2 regions of the Roseococcus sp. genome follow, and region 2 is predicted to be linked to the other one. Evidence: predicted binding sites of a transcription regulator. Region 2 holds the regulator's gene; the other holds the start of a gene.

Region 1 (3,406 bases), on a different contig from region 2:
CACTCGTTGCTGCGGAGCACTTCGCCCGCGATCACGGCGCCGTCCTTGCCGGCGTTCTGGGCGATCTGCTTCAGCGGCGCCTGGATCGCCTTGCGGACGATCTCGATGCCGACCTGCTCGTCGCTGTTCAGGCCCTTGACGCTGCCCAGGTTGGTCGAGGCGCGCAGAAGCGCCGTGCCACCACCGGGAACAATGCCTTCCTGAACGGCGGCGCGCGTCGCGTGCAGCGCGTCGTCCACGCGATCCTTGCGCTCCTTCACTTCCACTTCGGTGCTGCCACCGACGCGGATGACGGCCACGCCACCGGCGAGCTTCGCCAGGCGCTCCTGCAGCTTCTCACGGTCGTAGTCCGAGGTGGTCTCCTCGATCTGCGCCTTGATCTGCTCGCAACGGCCCTCGATCTCGCTCTTCTCGCCAGCGCCATCGACGATCGTGGTGTTTTCCTTCTCGATGCGGATGGTCTTGGCCTTGCCAAGCATCGCAAGCGTGACGGTCTCGAGCTTGATGCCGAGGTCCTCGGAGATCAGCTGACCGCCGGTCAGGATCGCGATGTCCTCAAGCATCGCCTTGCGGCGATCGCCGAAGCCCGGAGCCTTCACGGCCGCGATCTTCAGGCCGCCACGCAGCTTGTTGACCACGAGCGTCGCCAGGGCCTCGCCCTCCACGTCCTCGGCGATGATGACGAGCGGACGGCCGCTCTGCACCACGGCCTCGAGCAGCGGCAGCATCGGCTGGAGCTGGGAGAGCTTCTTCTCGAAGATCAGGACGTAGGGCTGGTCCATCTCCGCGATCATCTTCTCCGCATTCGTGATGAAATACGGGGAGACGTAGCCACGGTCGAACTGCATGCCCTCGACGACGTCGAGCTCGGTCTGGATGGACTTGGCTTCCTCGACGGTGATGACACCCTCGTTGCCAACCTTCTCCATGGCGCGCGCGATCATCTCGCCGATCTCGGTCTCGCCATTGGCCGACAGCGTGCCGACCTGGGCAACCTCGGCGGAGGTCGTGATCTTCTTCGTCTTGGACTCGAGCTCCGCGACGACCACGGCCACGGCCTTGTCGATGCCGCGCTTGAGGTCCATCGGGTTCATGCCGGCGGCCACGGCCTTGGCGCCCTCGCGGACGATGGCCTGGGCCAGAACGGTCGCCGTCGTCGTGCCGTCGCCGGCCGTGTCGTTGGTCTTCGAGGCCACTTCGCGCACCATCTGGGCGCCCATGTTCTCGAACTTGTCGGCCAGCTCGATTTCCTTGGCGACCGTCACGCCGTCCTTCGTGATGCGCGGAGCGCCGAAGGACTTGTCGATCACCACGTTGCGGCCCTTGGGGCCCAGCGTCACCTTCACGGCGTCGGCCAGGATGTCCACGCCACGAATCATACGTTCACGCGCCGAAGCGCCGAACTTCACGTCCTTAGCAGCCATTGTGTCACCTCAATAAATGTTTTGGGAACGAAGAAGGGCGGGCGCCTGATTAGGCGACGATGCCCATCACGTCCGATTCCTTCATGATCAGCAGCTCTTCGCCGTCGATCTTGACTTCCGTGCCGGACCACTTGCCGAACAGGATGCGGTCGCCCGCCTTGACGTCGAGCGGACGGACATCGCCCTTCTCGGAAATCGTGCCGGCGCCGACGGCGAGGACTTCGCCTTCCTGCGGCTTTTCCTTGGCATTGTCGGGGATGATGATGCCGCCCGCGCTCTTCTCTTCGGCCGCGATGCGGCGGACGAGGACGCGGTCGTGCAAGGGACGGAACTTCATGGGGCTCTTTTCCTCCTGACAGATCAGGGCTGGGTCGCTCCCTCCGCCGGGTAATGGCACTCGGCGTCGGGGAGTGCCAGCGATCTAAGCGGAGCCCCGCATCGAGTCAAGGAAAGAAGCAGCACTCTCAGGTATAGAGTGCCAATCGACTGTAATAACTGGAAATTTCTGGCGCGATGCAACGCGCGCGTGTCACCCTGCCTTTATGGAAGGGCCCAGCCAGGGCGAGATCGCCACCCGAGGAGAACAGCTTCATGCTCGACGCTTTGGTGCCCATGGTTCGTCAGCCCGACTGGCGGCTGATGACCGCCGAGATCCTCTACCGCATGCCCGACCATCCGGCCGTGCTGCAGAGCTTCGTCTGGCAGAAGCATGATCTCGCGCCGCAATTCCCGGAATTGACGCGCTTCCTGGAGTTCTGGCGCCGCGAGATCGAGGGGCCGCTGCATTCGGTCCGAGTCGCCAGCGAGTCCCTCATCAAGCCGGCGGAGCTGCGCTACTCGAACGGGGTCTTCCGGCTGCACTGAGGCTTGCGGCCTGATCGGGGTCCGCTCCAGGCGCGAGCCCGGCTAGCTCACCGAGATCCCGGCCGTCTCGGCCAGGCCCTTCCACTTCGTCAGCTCCTCGGCCACGAATTGCCCGAAGCTCGGCCCGTCCTGCACCATGGGATCGGAGCCGACGCTGGTGATGCGGGCGCGCATCGCCGCTTCGCCGACCAGGGCGACGAGGGAGGCCGAGAGCATCGCCACGATCTCCGGCGGCGTGGCGGCAGGGGCGAAGACGCCCATCCATCCGGTGGCTTCGTAACCAGGTACCGCCTCGGCCAGCGCCGGCACCTCCGGCAACTGGCTGGCGCGGCGGGGGCCGCAGACGGCCAGGGGAATGGCATTCCCGTCCTGGATCATCCGCAACACGGCCGAGAGGCTGTCCACCATCAGTGGAATGCGGCCTGCGGTGAGATCCGCCTGGGCGAGCCCCCCGCCGCGATAGGGCACATGGTTCAGCCGCAGCCCCGCCTTGGCCACCAGCAGCGCGCCGGACAGATGCTGGGTGGAGCCAATATCGCCCCCGGCATAGTCGAGGACGTCGCCCGGGGCGCGGCTCCGCTCCAGGAGGTCGGAAAGGGTCCGCAATCCCGAATCGCGCGAGGCGAGGAAGACCAGCGGGAAGTCGGCGATGCGCGCCACGGGCCGCAGATCGCGCAGCGGATCATAGGTCAGCCGCGGATGGACGGCCGGCAGGATGGCGATGGGGCCGCTGCTGCCCAGCAGCAGCGTGTGGCCGTCGGCCGGGGCGCGGACCGCCGCCTCCACGCCGATGGCGCCGCCCGCGCCGGGGCGATTCTCCACGACCACGGGCACGCCCCAGGCAGGAGCGGCGCGCTCGGCGATCAGCCGCGCCAGAATGTCGGGCACGCTGCCGGCCGGCACCGGGACGAGGATGCGGACGGCGCGCTGCGGGAAGGGGGCCGCCGAAGTCGGGACTGGTAAAGCGGGGACGGCGGAGGTCGCCGCGGCGAGGAGGGTGCTGCGGCGGGAGATCATGCGGGCGGCATTACGCCACGCTTTGACGCCGGCGAAAACCGGGGATTCCGCCTAAGGCCCTTTGAAGCTGGCCTGCCCGCCCACCGCGCGGCCTGCGCGGT
Region 2 (3,406 bases):
TTCGCCGCCTGCATGCTGGCCATGGGGGATGCGGATGCGCTGCTGACCGGCGAGACGCGCAGCTATTCCGTCACGCTCGACGGGCTGAGCATGGCGCTGGACCATGACGGCGTGCTCTTCGGCCTGACCATGATGATCGCGCGGCGCTCGGGCACGGTGCTGGTGGCCGATACCGCCATCCACGAACGTCCGGACGCGGCGACCCTGGCCGAGATCGCCATCCGCAGCGCGGCGACGGCGCGCCGGCTCGGGCTCACCCCGCGAGTGGCCTTCCTCTCCTTCTCCACCTTCGGCGACCCCAAGGGCAGCATCCCCGGCAGCCTGCGCGAGGCGGTGAAGCTGCTGGACACCAAGGGCGTGGACTTCGAGTATGACGGCGAGATGGGGGCGGATGTGGCCCTGGATGCCGGCCTGCGGGCGCAGCTCTATCCGTTCTGCCGCCTGACCGGTCCGGCCAATGTGCTGGTGATGCCGGGGCTGCACGCCGCGCACATCCTCACCAAGTCGGTGCCGCACCTGACCTCGGCGACGACGATCGGCCCGATCCTGATGGGGATGAAGCAGCCCGCGCAGATCGTCCCGACGGGGGCAGGGGTGAACCAGCTGCTGGATATGGCGGCGCTGGCGGCCTACCAGGCGATCGTGACGGAGGCGTAGTGCGAGGGGGCCTTGGCCCCCTCAATCACTCGCCGCGGCATTGAAGGGCGCGAGGGCGGCGCCCTCGCGCAACGGCGCGATCAGCCCGCGGGCTTGCCCGCGACCACGACCATGGCCGGCTTCAGCAGCCGCCCATGAAGCGTCCAGGCGCTGGACCAAGCCTGCAGCACCGTCCCCGGCTCCACGCCTTCGGGGGCGGGCGCCTCGCTCATCGCCTGATGCAGCTCGGGATCGAAGGGCTGGCCATCGGCCGGCTTGCGCACGACGCCATTGGCCTCCATCCGCTGGAGCAGGAAGCGCTCCACGCCCTCGAAGCCCTGGCGCATCTTGCCGATGATCTCGGCCTCGTCCTCGGCCGGCGGCGGCAGCATGGTCACGCCGCGATGCAGGTTCTCGAAGGCTTCCACCACATCGCCGGCGAACTTCTGCACGGCGTAGTTGCGAGCCTTCTCGACCTCGTCCTTGCCGCGGTTGCGGACGTTCTGGGTCTCCGCCTCGGCGCGCAGCCAGCGGTCCTTCATCTCGGCGAGCTCGGCCTCAAGGGTGGCGATGCGCTCCTCCGGCCCAGGGGGGGCGGCAGGGGCCGCGGGCGCGTCGGGGGTTTCCGGCGCGAGATCGGCCGGGTTGGGGGTCTGCTGGTCGTTCATGGCTGTTCAGGTAATGGCGTGGTGACGCGGGATCAACCCAGCAAACGGCCGATCACGCGCGCCGTGTAGTCCACGACGGGAATCACCCGGCCATAATTGATCCGCGTGGGGCCGATGACGCCGATGGCGCCCACGATGCTCTGGTTGCTGCCGGCGGCCCCGCTGCGGAAGGGAGCGACCACGACGGACAGCCCGGCCGAGGAGAAAAGCCCGCTCTCGGCGCCGATGAAGATCTGCACGCCCTCGCCGCGCTGGGCCAGCTCCAGCAGCTGGAGGGTCGTTTCCTGGGATTCCAGCCGCTCGAACAGCGCCTGGATCTCGGAGACGGCGGAGAGGTTCTCCATGTTCTGGAGGAGCCGCGACTGGCCGCGCAGGATCAGCGAGCCGCTGCCCCCGCCGGCCCAGGTGGCCAGCCCGGCCTCGATCACCTGCTGCGTGAGGGCGTCGAGCGCGGTGCGGTTGGCCGCGATCTCCTCGGTGACATTGGCGCGCGTCTCGTCGAGCGTGCGGCCGGCGAGGCGGGCGTTGAGGTAGTTCCCGGCCTGGACCAGCGAGGAGGGCGGCAGCTCGGCCGGCACCTCGATGACGCGGTTCTCGACCCGCCCGTCGCCCTGGACCAGCACCACGAGCGCCCGGCCCGGGCCGAGGGGCACGAATTCGATATGGCGCAGCGGCGCCTCGCCCTTGGGGGCGACGACCAGCCCGGCGGCGCCCGCCAGGCCGGAGAGCATCTGCCCCGCCTCGGCCAGGGTGTCCTGCAGGGAGCGGCCATGGGCGGCGCAGCGGGCGGAAATCTCGCTCCGCTCCTCCTCGCCGAGGTCGCCGAATTCGAGCAGCCCGTCCACGAAGAGGCGCAGCCCCTGCTGCGTCGGCAGGCGGCCGGCGCTGGTGTGGGGGGCGTAAAGGAGGCCCGCTTCCTCGAGATCCGCCATCACGTTGCGGATCGAGGCGGGGGAGAGATTCAGCGGCAGGCGGCGCGAGAGGGTGCGGCTGCCGACGGGCTCGCCCGTCGCGACATAGACCTCCACCAGCTCCCTCAGGACGGCCGTGGATCGGGCATCGAGAGCGCTGGATGCGAGCCCGGGGACCGTGAACAAAGGCGATTTCAAGGGGGTGTGCATCGCTGTACTAAGCTTGGTTATGGGCGGCCTCCGGGTCAACCACTGATTGGCGCACCCCTGGTCACCGTGCCGCGCTGTGGTTATTTCGCAGGCAGAATCACGAGGAACCAGCCCATGCGCCCATCCGGCCGCGCCGCCGACGCCCTGCGGACCGTCTCGATCGAGACCGGCATCTCCAAGCATGCGGAGGGCTCCTGCCTGATCCGCATGGGCAATACCGAGGTCCTCTGCGCCGCCAGCGTGGAAGGCCGGGTGCCCTCCTTCATGCGCAACCAGGGCCTGGGCTGGGTGACGGCCGAATACGGCATGCTCCCCCGCGCCACCCATACCCGCGGCGACCGCGAGGCCGCGCGCGGCAAGCAGTCCGGCCGCACGCAGGAGATCCAGCGCCTCATCGGCCGCAGCCTGCGCGCCGTCGTGGACCGCAAGGCGATGGGCGAGATGACCATCACCCTCGATTGCGACGTGATCAACGCCGATGCCGGCACGCGCTGCGCCGCCATCACCGGCGCCTGGGTCGCGCTGCACCTGGCCTTCCGGCATTGCGTGAACAACAACATCATGAAGGCGATCCCGCTGACGGATCACGTGGCGGCGATCTCCTGCGGCATCGCCAAGGGCGAGGCGATCCTGGACCTCGACTATGCCGAGGACAGCGGCGCCGAGGCTGATGCGAATTTCGTGCTGACCGGCGCGGGCAACCTCGTCGAGGTGCAGGCCACGGCCGAGGGCGCGCCCTTCAGCGAGGCGCAGTTCCTGGCGATGCTCGACCTGGCGCGCGACGGCGTGATGACGCTGGTGGCGAAGCAGAAGGAAGCAGTGGGCCTGTGAGGAAGCTGGCGCCCGGCAAGCTCGTTCTCGCCAGCCACAACGCCGGCAAGCTGCGCGAGTTCGGCGGGCTGCTGGCGCCTTATGGGATGGCGCTGGTCTCCGCCGGGGAGCTCGGCTTGCCCGAGCCGGCCGAGACGGGCGACACCTTTA

Evidence for each region. Region 2 encodes HrcA, which represses chaperone genes, less so after heat shock. Its sites were predicted from a motif close to GTTNGCACTCNCNNNNNGNGAGTGCNAAC; they were not measured.
Region 1: a site for HrcA is predicted at 1,879-1,907, ahead of groES (co-chaperone GroES). Genes of this name have one in related genera too.

The regions. Positions count from the first base shown of each region.
Region 1 is NZ_CBDDFJ010000018.1:75,005-78,410, forward strand. It holds gene groL (chaperonin GroEL) at 1-1,424, opposite strand, end outside; gene groES (co-chaperone GroES) at 1,474-1,761, opposite strand; gene ACO057_RS08975 (usg protein) at 2,016-2,288, shown strand; gene ACO057_RS08980 (Bug family tripartite tricarboxylate transporter substrate binding protein) at 2,331-3,305, opposite strand; gene ACO057_RS08985 (TVP38/TMEM64 family protein) at 3,357-3,406, opposite strand, start outside.
Region 2 is NZ_CBDDFJ010000037.1:63,674-67,079, forward strand. It holds gene ACO057_RS20005 (NADP-dependent malic enzyme) at 1-657, shown strand, start outside; gene ACO057_RS20010 (nucleotide exchange factor GrpE) at 738-1,304, opposite strand; gene hrcA (heat-inducible transcriptional repressor HrcA) at 1,337-2,425, opposite strand; gene rph (ribonuclease PH) at 2,540-3,256, shown strand; gene ACO057_RS20025 (non-canonical purine NTP pyrophosphatase) at 3,253-3,406, shown strand, end outside.